Regions from separate parts of the Erwinia pyri genome, predicted to be linked through region 1. Evidence: predicted binding sites of a transcription regulator. Region 1 holds the regulator's gene; the other holds the start of a gene.
What was found. The regulator PurR, encoded in region 1, represses purine synthesis genes. The targets are predictions, from matches to a motif close to CANGCAAACGTTTGCNTG.
Positions count from the first base shown of each region.

Region 2: a site for PurR is predicted at 1,850-1,867, ahead of purM (phosphoribosylformylglycinamidine cyclo-ligase). Genes of this name have one in related genera too.

Region 1 is NZ_CP132353.1:2,008,929-2,013,949, reverse strand. Features, by position in the region: gene gloA (lactoylglutathione lyase) at 1-130, shown strand, start outside; gene rnt (ribonuclease T) at 236-886, shown strand; gene Q3V30_RS09350 (Grx4 family monothiol glutaredoxin) at 932-1,270, opposite strand; gene Q3V30_RS09345 (C40 family peptidase) at 1,643-2,461, shown strand; gene cydH (cytochrome bd-I oxidase subunit CydH) at 2,500-2,589, opposite strand; gene purR (HTH-type transcriptional repressor PurR) at 2,869-3,894, shown strand; gene punR (DNA-binding transcriptional activator PunR) at 3,969-4,883, opposite strand; gene punC (purine nucleoside transporter PunC) at 4,996-5,021, shown strand, end outside.
Region 2 is NZ_CP132353.1:1,235,346-1,240,366, reverse strand. Features, by position in the region: gene uraA (uracil permease) at 1-997, opposite strand, end outside; gene upp (uracil phosphoribosyltransferase) at 1,061-1,687, opposite strand; gene purM (phosphoribosylformylglycinamidine cyclo-ligase) at 1,932-2,972, shown strand; gene purN (phosphoribosylglycinamide formyltransferase) at 2,969-3,607, shown strand; gene pstB (phosphate ABC transporter ATP-binding protein PstB) at 3,693-4,466, opposite strand; gene pstA (phosphate ABC transporter permease PstA) at 4,476-5,021, opposite strand, start outside.

The DNA.
Region 1 (5,021 bases):
CGGCAACGTAACGCGTGAAGCAGGCCCGGTTAAAGGCGGCACCACCATCATCGCCTTCGTAGAAGATCCCGATGGCTATAAAATCGAGCTGATTGAGAACAAGCATGCGGGTCACGGCCTGGGTGCCTGATTCTCCAGGGCGCCTTAAGGGCGCCCTTCTTCTCCCTTCCCCTGCTGCATCTCGCGGTGAAATTTGCCATAATGCGCGCTGCATTTTTTCGCCAATGAGATCCTGATGTCTGAATCGAACGAACTGAACGCCCTCAGCAGCCGTTTTCGCGGCTTTTATCCGGTAGTAATCGATGTGGAGACCGCCGGATTTGACGCGAAGACCAACGCGCTACTGGAAGTGGCTGCCGTTACCCTGAAAATGGATGAGAATGGCTGGCTGGAGAAAGACGAAACGCTCCATTTCCACGTTGAGCCGTTTGAAGGTTCTGTTCTGCAACCTGAAGCATTGGCTTTTAACGGCATTGATCCCTCTGACCCGCTACGCGGTGCAGTCAGTGAATATGAAGCCCTGCATGCCATATTTAAACTGGTGCGCAAAGGGATCAAAGATCGGGACTGCAATCGCGCCATTATGGTGGCGCATAATGCCACCTTTGATCTCAATTTTATGAATGCGGCCGCTGAACGGGCCGGTCTGAAACGCAACCCCTTCCATCCTTTCGTGACCTTTGACACGGCCGCGTTAAGCGGGCTGGTATTAGGGCAAACCGTACTGGCGAAAGCTTGTGCTGCGGCAGGGATGGCGTTTGACAGTAGTCAGGCGCATTCCGCTTTGTACGATACGGTGCAAACGGCCGATCTCTTCTGTGAGTTAGTGAACCGCTGGAAACGGCTGGGTGGCTGGCCGCTGCCCGTACCGGAAAGCGAAGCATAAAAAAAGGGCGAGGAATTTTCCTCGCCCTTTTACTTTCTGACTGGCTTATTCAGCGGTGTCAGAAGGGTATTTTTGTGCAGTTTCTTTGATCAGCTGCTGCAGTTCGCCCTGCTGATACATCTGAATGATGATGTCGCAACCGCCGACCAGCTCACCATCCACCCACAGCTGCGGGAAAGTTGGCCAGTTTGCATATTTAGGTAATTCCGCGCGAATTTCCGGATTCAGCAAAATGTCCACATAGGCGAAACGTTCGCCACAGGCTGACAGCGCCTGAACGGCCTGGGCCGAGAAGCCGCAGCTTGGCAGTTTCGGTGAACCTTTCATGTAGAGCAGAATCGGGTTTTCTGCTATCTGGCGCTCAATTTTCTCAACGGTACTCATAAATGGCTTCCTTAATCGGATACTTCGTGTCTATTTAGTGTAGCGACTCTCTCCGCACGATGAAAACGACATTTTACTGAGAGCATTTTCGGCGTCTGCGCCTCACAAGCCCAGGCGGATACATTAAAATAACATTTCCCTCTGATTATTGCAGCGCTGATGGCGGTAAACTGGATAAGGTTTGCGCAGATAACCAGCTGATTTGGCTTATTTTTACAGGTTTTACTTGTTCTGCATCATTGAAACAAAAAAGACCTTACCTTTTGTTAAACAGTTAGATTAGAATTGCCCAATGAGCCTGCTGCAAAGCAGATATCCCTGTTTTTGGCACGCTTTGGCCGCCGGTCGAAGCACAAACTGTTAATGGTAACGATGCGTTTACTCATCACCCTCTTTATGCTGGCGTTTGCTCAGCTCTTTTTTAATATGGCGCACGCATCGCCACACGCTCCCGTTAATGCTAATCATCATAAGACGGACGCCGGTACGCCAGCCCGGGAAGATGAGCGACGTAAACGCAGGCCGGTTAAAGCGAGCTCAACTAAAAAAGTGAAAGAGTCCACCAGCAAGAAATCCCGCTTAACCTCCGCTCCGAAGCTCAAGCTTAAAAAGAAAGCACCTCAGGCAACTGCCGCCGCTACCCCCAGCAGAGTTAACAAAAAAAGCGTTAATGAGGGTAAAAAACGTTACGGGCGTCACCGTGGTAAAGCCGCGCAGATGGAAGCGCTGACCGCCGATCTCGATTCGGCGCCGCTGAAGTTGAGCAAAGCTCACCGTGCCCGCTATCAGAAGGCGCGTGAAACCGCGATGAACAAACTGATGGGCCAGCTGGGTAAGCCTTATCAGTGGGGCGGAACCTCACCGAAAACCGGCTTCGACTGTAGCGGACTGGTCTGGTATGCCTATAAAGATCTGGTGAAATTTAAGATCCCCCGCACCGCTAATGAGATGTATCACCTGCGCGATGCCGCCTCAATCAAACGTGATGAGCTGGAAAAAGGGGATCTTGTCTTCTTCCGCATTAATGGCCGCGGCGCTGCCGATCATGTGGGCGTCTATCTGGGTGACGGTAAGTTCATTCAGTCCCCGCGCACCGGCAAGGATATCCAGGTCAGTGCGCTGGGCGAAGATTACTGGCAGCGCCACTATATTGGCGCCCGTCGGATGATGACGCCGAAAACCATTCGTTAAAAGTGATACAGGGGCCAGTTGCCTGGCCCCTGTTCAGACTAGTGCATGATGGCGGTAAAGCTGAACGCCATAATCATCGCCAGTGCGCAAACCGTGGTCAGTAGTGAGAACTTTAAATCGGTATCCATTTTTCTTCCTGAATAGCCCTACAGTTTATGGTGTTACCAATTTTCCCATACTTAGCGGTAAAAATCTCGTTTTCTCTGCTCAGCCTTGTTAGAATTCTTTTTTTGTTGCGCAACGCTCGCTTATCTTCACTGTTCTGCGGGTGACCACTCTTTTCCTTCCTGACGAATCCGACAGCAACATAAAAAAATGATTTAAGACGTCAGGTTTTATTCTTACCAGGCAAACGATTAACAACAGCCTTATCAACATGTTGAGATAAGCGCAGGAGTAGCTAGTTCATGGCAACAATTAAAGATGTGGCAAAACAGGCCGGGGTGTCGACCACCACCGTTTCCCACGTCATCAATAAAACCCGCTTTGTCGCCGAAGAGACGCGGGAGGCCGTCTGGGCTGCAATTAAATCGCTGCACTACTCCCCCAGTGCAGTGGCCCGTAGCCTGAAGGTTAATCACACCAGAACCATTGGTCTGTTAGCCACCTCCAGCGAAGCGCCCTATTTTGCCGAGATTATCGAGGCGGTGGAGAACTGCTGCTTCGCAAAAGGCTATACCCTGATCCTGGGCAATGCCCATAACGATCTGCAAAAGCAGCAGGCCTATCTGTCGATGATGGCGCAAAAGCGCGTGGATGGTCTGCTGGTGATGTGCTCAGAGTATCCCGATCCGCTGATCAGGATGCTGGAAGAGAACCGCAATATCCCGATGGTGGTAATGGACTGGGGCGAGTCCCGCGGTGACTTTACAGATACCGTGCTGGATAACGCTTTTGAGGGCGGCTATCTGGCCGGGCGCTATCTGATCGATCGTGGTCACCGCGATATCGGCGTGATCCCCGGGCAGATGGAGCGCAACACCGGCGGCGGTCGCCATGCCGGCTTCCTGAAAGCGCTAGCTGAAGCCAATATTACGCTGCGAAAAGAGTGGCTGGTGCAGGGTGATTTCGAACCGGAGTCTGGCTATCAGGCGATGCAGCAGATTTTGTCGCAAAAGCAGCGCCCGACGGCGGTCTTTTGTGGCGGTGACGTCATGGCCATGGGCGCAATTTGCGCTGCGGACGAAATGGGCCTGCGGGTCCCGCAGGATATATCGGTGATCGGTTATGATAACGTGCGCAACGCCCGTTACTTTACGCCAGCGCTGACTACCGTCCATCAGCCAAAAGAGCGTTTGGGCGAGACCGCCTTCGATATGCTGCTGGACCGCATCACCAGCAAACGGGAAGATCCGCAGACCATTGAGGTGCATCCTTCACTGATTGAACGTCGCTCGGTCGCCGACGGTCCTTTCCTGGATTACCGCCGCTAAACGACTTGTGCACCTCTCTCCTCCTGCAGCCAGGGGCATACTCTGCCCCTGGCCTGCGCTGTTTACCCGCTTTGTTATTCTTCCTCACGCAGCCATTCGCTGTTCAGCGTATCGCTTTCTCCCAAATAATCGAGTAGCCAGCTCAGCGCCGGTGAAGCCTGCTGTTCAGACCAGCTGACGCAGCAGGGACTGTCGGGAAAAGCGGCAGCAAGCTTAAGCTCGTGCAGCGTGCCCTGTTTCAACAGAGGCCGGGCAAAATGTCCCGGCACCATGCCCACGCAAAGCCCGGCTGACAGACAGTCGAAGGCGCTTTCCCAGTCCGGCACCACCAGCCGCCGCTGGTTATCCAGGGTCCAGGTTGTTCGCTTGGGGAGTGCCCGCGAGGTATCCTCCAGCACCAGCGAAGGCCACTCCCGGATCGCCTCTTCAATGATTACCTGCTCCTTGTGCTGCGCCAGAGGATGATCTGCCGCTACCACACAGCGCCAGTTCAGTGCTCCCATATCGCGAAAGGCAAAACGGCCGCCTACCGGAATAGCCTGAGTCGCCCCGATGGCCACATCAACCCGGCCATCGGCCAGCGCATCCCAGACACCATTGAACACCTCTGGCGAGAGATGCAGCTCCATATCCGGAAAGTGGCGATAGAAGTCCACCACCAGCTGGCGCGTGCGCTGTGGTTTGACTATCCGATCGACGGCAATGTTGATCTGTCCGCGCCAGCCGTTTGCCACCTGCTGACACTGCCGTCGGGTGGCGAGCATTTTTTTGATAACACTACGCCCTTCCTGCACAAATACCCGTCCCGCTTCGGTCAGCACCACATCCCGATGCCGCCGTTCAAACAGGGGAACCGCCAGCCACTCCTCCAGCTGCCGCACTGTATAGCTGATAGCTGAGGGGACCCGATGCAGCTCTGCCGCAGCTGCGGTGAAACTGCCGGAGCGTGCTACGGCATCAACGACTTCCAAAGCGTGTTCTGACCACATAACCTGCCTGCAAATTTTTTGGAGGGAACAGGCAAATATTACCGTTTCACAAGCTGATTGACACGCGATTACACTCTGCGGCGTTCGATTCATTACCCATAAAGAGAAAAAAATGCCTGGAAAAGGATTTATAGTTTA
Region 2 (5,021 bases), 770 kb from region 1:
CCGGCACCGGAATAGCCTGAATTGCTGCCGCCAGCTTACCCACGCAGGAGAGCAGGATGGCGAGGATAGCCGCACCGCCAATCACCCAGGTGCTGTAAACGCGGGTAATTGCCATCACCCCAATGTTTTCGCCGTAGGTGGTGTTAGGCGTGGAGCCGAAGAAGCCGGAGAACACGGTTGAGATCCCGTTAGCAAACATCGACCGGTGAAGGCCAGGATCTTTCAGCAGATCTTTTTTCACGATATTGGCGGTGACCACCAGATGCCCTATGTGCTCCGCAATCACCACCAGCGCTGCAGGCAGAATAGTCAGCATCGCCACCCATTCGAAACGGGGCTTATAGAACGTGGGCAGCGCAAACCAGGGCGCAGCCTCTACCGCAGACCAGTTCACAATCCCCATTGCCGAGGAGAGCGCATAGCCCACCAGCACGCCGATCAGAATCGGGATAATCGCCATAAAGCCGCGGAACAGTACGGAGCCAAATACCGTCACGGCGAGGGTGACCATCGAAATAATAATGGTTTTGCTCTCGACGGCAGCGCCGTTAGCAGGCAGCAGCCCCGCCATATTCGCCGCCACGCCCGCCAGCTCCAGGCCGATTACCGCCACGATTGCGCCCATCGCCGCAGGGGGGAACATCACGTCCAGCCAGCCGGTTCCGGCCTTTTTAACGATCAGTGCCACCAGACAGAAGAGCACGCCACAAAGGATAAATCCGCCCAGCGCCACTTCATAACCCAGCGGCAGAAGAAGTAATACAGGGGAGATAAAGGCGAAGCTGGAACCCAGATAGGCGGGGATTTTTCCCTTACAGATAAAGAGATAGAGCAGCGTGCCCAGCCCGTTAAACAGCAGCACCGTGGCCGGATTGATATGGAACAGGATCGGTACCAGTACCGTGGCGCCAAACATGGCGAACAGATGCTGGAAGCTGAGCGGAATAGTTTGCAGCAGCGGCGGACGCTCGCTGACGCCAATTGCACGACGAGTCATAGTATTACCCTTAGTTTACCCCAATAAAAAGCCGACTCTGCGGTCGGCTTGTCTGCATCATTCCTATTTCGTACCGAAGATCTTATCGCCTGCGTCGCCCAAGCCGGGGATAATATACCCCTTCTCGTTCAGTCCCTGATCAACTGACGCGGTGTAGAGCTCAACATCCGGGTGCGCTTTTTCCAGCGCGGCAATCCCTTCCGGTGCGGCAACCAGCACCAGCACTTTGATGCTGGTGCAGCCCGCCTTTTTCAGCAGGTCGATAGTGGCGATCATCGAGCCGCCGGTTGCCAGCATCGGGTCAACCACCAGCGCCATACGCTCTTCAATGTTCGACACCAGCTTCTGGAAGTAGGGCACCGGCTCCAGCGTCTCTTCATCACGGTAAACGCCCACTACGCTGATGCGCGCGCTGGGAACATGCTCCAGCACGCCCTCCATCATGCCAAGCCCGGCACGCAGGATCGGCACCACGGTAATTTTCTTGCCTTTGATCTGCTCAATCTCTACCGGACCGTTCCAGCCTTCAATGGTCACCGTTTCGGTTTCCAGGTCGGAGGTGGCTTCATAAGTCAGCAGACTTCCCACTTCTGAGGCGAGTTCACGAAAACGCTTGGTGCTTACGTCATGTTCACGCATCAGGCCCAGTTTATGTTTGACCAGCGGGTGTTTGACTTCCACGATCTTCATTGTTGTACTCCCGGAGTGTTAAGCTGCAAAAAAAAAATCGCGAGATTATAGCGCCATTTACGCCCGACGCCATATGACTTAGTGCAACTTCTGTTAATTCCTCCTCTGCCCCTTAAAGAATTGGCTAAAATTCAGTTATCCGCAACGCGTCATCAGATGGCACTCGCAAACGTTTGCCTGCGCTGTTAGAATTGCCGCGCTTTATTTTCCATACCACCAACCGCAAACCGCGTGGGGATCCGCAGTGACCGACAAAACCTCTCTCAGCTATAAAGACGCCGGCGTAGACATCGACGCGGGTAATGCTTTAGTCGACCGTATTAAAGGCGTAGTGAAAAAGACTCGTCGCCCGGAAGTGATGGGTGGACTGGGCGGTTTCGGTGCCCTTTGTGCGCTGCCGCAAAAATACCGCGAGCCGGTTCTGGTTTCCGGCACTGACGGCGTCGGCACCAAGCTGCGTCTGGCGATGGACCTTAAACGCCACGATACCATCGGTATCGACCTGGTCGCGATGTGCGTGAACGATTTGGTGGTACAGGGCGCCGAGCCGCTGTTCTTCCTGGATTATTATGCCACCGGCAAACTGGATGTGGAGACCGCAGCCAGCGTGATCACCGGCATCGCTGAAGGCTGTTCCCAGTCCGGCTGTGCGCTGGTGGGTGGCGAAACGGCTGAAATGCCGGGCATGTATCATGGCGAAGATTATGACGTCGCAGGCTTCTGCGTTGGCGTAGTGGAAAAGTCAGAAATCATCGACGGCAGCAAGGTGCAGGATGGCGACGTGCTGATTGCGCTGGGTTCAAGCGGCCCGCACTCCAACGGTTATTCGCTGGTGCGCAAAATTCTGGAAGTCAGCAAAACCGACCCGGAAGCGACTCAGCTGGAAGGCAAGCCGCTGGCTGACCACCTGCTGGAGCCAACCCGTATTTATGTCAAAAACCTGCTGAGCCTGATTGAACAGGTAGAGGTGCATGCCATCTGCCACCTCACCGGCGGCGGCTTCTGGGAAAACATCCCTCGCGTGCTGCCTGACAACACCCAGGCGGTGATTGAAGAGTCAAGCTGGCAGTGGCCTGCGGTATTTGGCTGGATGCAGGAAGCGGGCAACGTCAGTCGTCACGAGATGTACCGCACCTTTAACTGTGGCGTGGGCATGCTGATCGCCCTCAGCGCAGAGGAAGCGGACAAAGCGGTGCAGCTGATGAGCGACGCAGGCGAAAAAGCCTGGAAAATTGGCGTAATCAAAGCATCTGATTCCGATGAGCGTGTGGTCATTAACGCATGAAACGGCTGGTAGTGTTGATTTCCGGGCAGGGAAGCAACCTTCAGGCAATTCTGGATGCGTGTGAGCAGGGCCAGATCCGCGGCAGCGTCGCTGCCGTGTTCAGCAATAAATCACAGGCGTATGGTCTGACGCGAGCGCGTGAAGCGGGCGTGCCCGCCCATGCGCTGGCCGCTTCCCAGTTTGCGGACCGCGAGGCGTTCGATAACCAGCTGATGCTGGAGATCGATGCTTATGCGCCCGACCTGGTGGTGCTGGCTGGCTATATGCGCATTCTCAGCCCAGCCTTCGTGCAGCACTATGCCGGACGCATGCTGAACATTCACCCTTCCCTGCTGCCGAAATATCCCGGCCTGCATACGCATCGCCAGGCGATTGAAAATGGCGATGAAGAGCACGGCACCTCGGTGCATTTTGTGACCGAGCAGCTGGATGGCGGCCCGGTGATCCTTCAGGCGAAAGTTCCGGTATTTGCTGAAGATGGCGAAGAGGATGTTACCGCGCGTGTGCAGCATCAGGAGCACGCTATCTACCCGCTGGTGGTGAGCTGGTTTGTGGATGGCAGGCTGGAGATGCGGGACAACGCGGCCTGGCTGGATGGCGAAAAGCTGCCTGAAGAAGGGCACGCCTTCGACTGACCGCCAGGGCCACCCGCCAGATATTCTCCATACCCACACCCGGTGAACTTCATCGGGTGTTTTGTTTTATGCGGCTGGCGTTTTCTCAGCCGTAGCGCCCGGTAATGTAATCTTCGGTACGGCGCTGGCGCGGCGTGGTAAACAGTTCGTCCGTCTCGCCAAACTCCACCACGCTGCCCTGATGCATAAAGGCGGTGAAATCGGATACCCGCGCCGCCTGCTGCATATTGTGGGTGACCAGGATCAGCGTGAAATGCTGCTTGAGCGTGCTCATCAGCTCCTCAATCACCAGCGTGGAGATAGGGTCCAGCGCCGATGTCGGTTCATCCAGCAGCAAAATTTCGGGTTCGATCGCAATGGCTCGCGCAATCACCAGCCGCTGCTGCTGCCCGCTGGAGAGCGTCAGGGCGTTTTGCCAGAGGTTATCTTTCACCTCGGCCCATAACGCCGCCGCGCGTAAGGCGCGCTCTACCGCCTCATCCAGCACGCGTCGGTCGCGCACCCCCTGTAATCGCAGGCCGTAGACCACGTTTTCGTAAATAGTTTTCGGAAACGGATTCGGGCGCTGAAACACCATCCCCACCCTTCTGCGTAGCGCGGCCAGGTCCTGAGTGGCTGACATAATCGACTGCTGATGAAGTCGAATATCCCCTTCCGTCCGGCAGCCATCAATCAGCTCATTCATCCGGTTCAGGCTGCGTAATAATGTCGATTTACCGCAGCCTGAAGGGCCAATCAGTGCGGTAATCCGGTTTTCAGGGAAGCGCTGCGAGATGGTTTTTAACGCCTGCTTGTCGCCATACCACAGGGAAAAATTCTCCAGCTCCAGCGTGCTGGTCAGCTCTTCAGGGATCGCCATATTTCTCACTCAGTTCATTAATGCGCGATAACGTTCACGCAGACGATGACGCAACGCCATCGCCAGCACATTCAGCGCCAGAATAATTGTCACCAGCAGCAGCGCGGTAGCAAATACCAACGGCCTGTCTGCCTGCGCGTTAGGGCTCTGAAACGCCAGGTCATAAATCTGAAAGCCCAGATGCATAAATTTGCGGTCAAGGTGCAGATAGGGGAAGACTGCATCCACAGGCAGCTCGGGCACCATCTTCACTACGCCCACCAGCATCAGCGGCGCCGTTTCCCCGGCGGCACGCGCCACCGCCAGGATAAGCCCGGTCAGCATCGCCGGCACCGCCAGCGGCAGCGTGACGTGCCACAACGTTTCCGCCTGCGTGGCGCCCAGCGCCAGCGACCCCTGACGTAACGAGTTGGGAATGCGTGATAACCCCTCCTCAGTCGCCACAATCACCACCGGCAGCGTCAGTAATGCTAACGTCAGGGAGGCCCACAGCAGGCCCGGGGTGCCGAACGTCGGGTTGGGCAAAGCATCTGCGAAAAAGAGTCGATCCAGGCT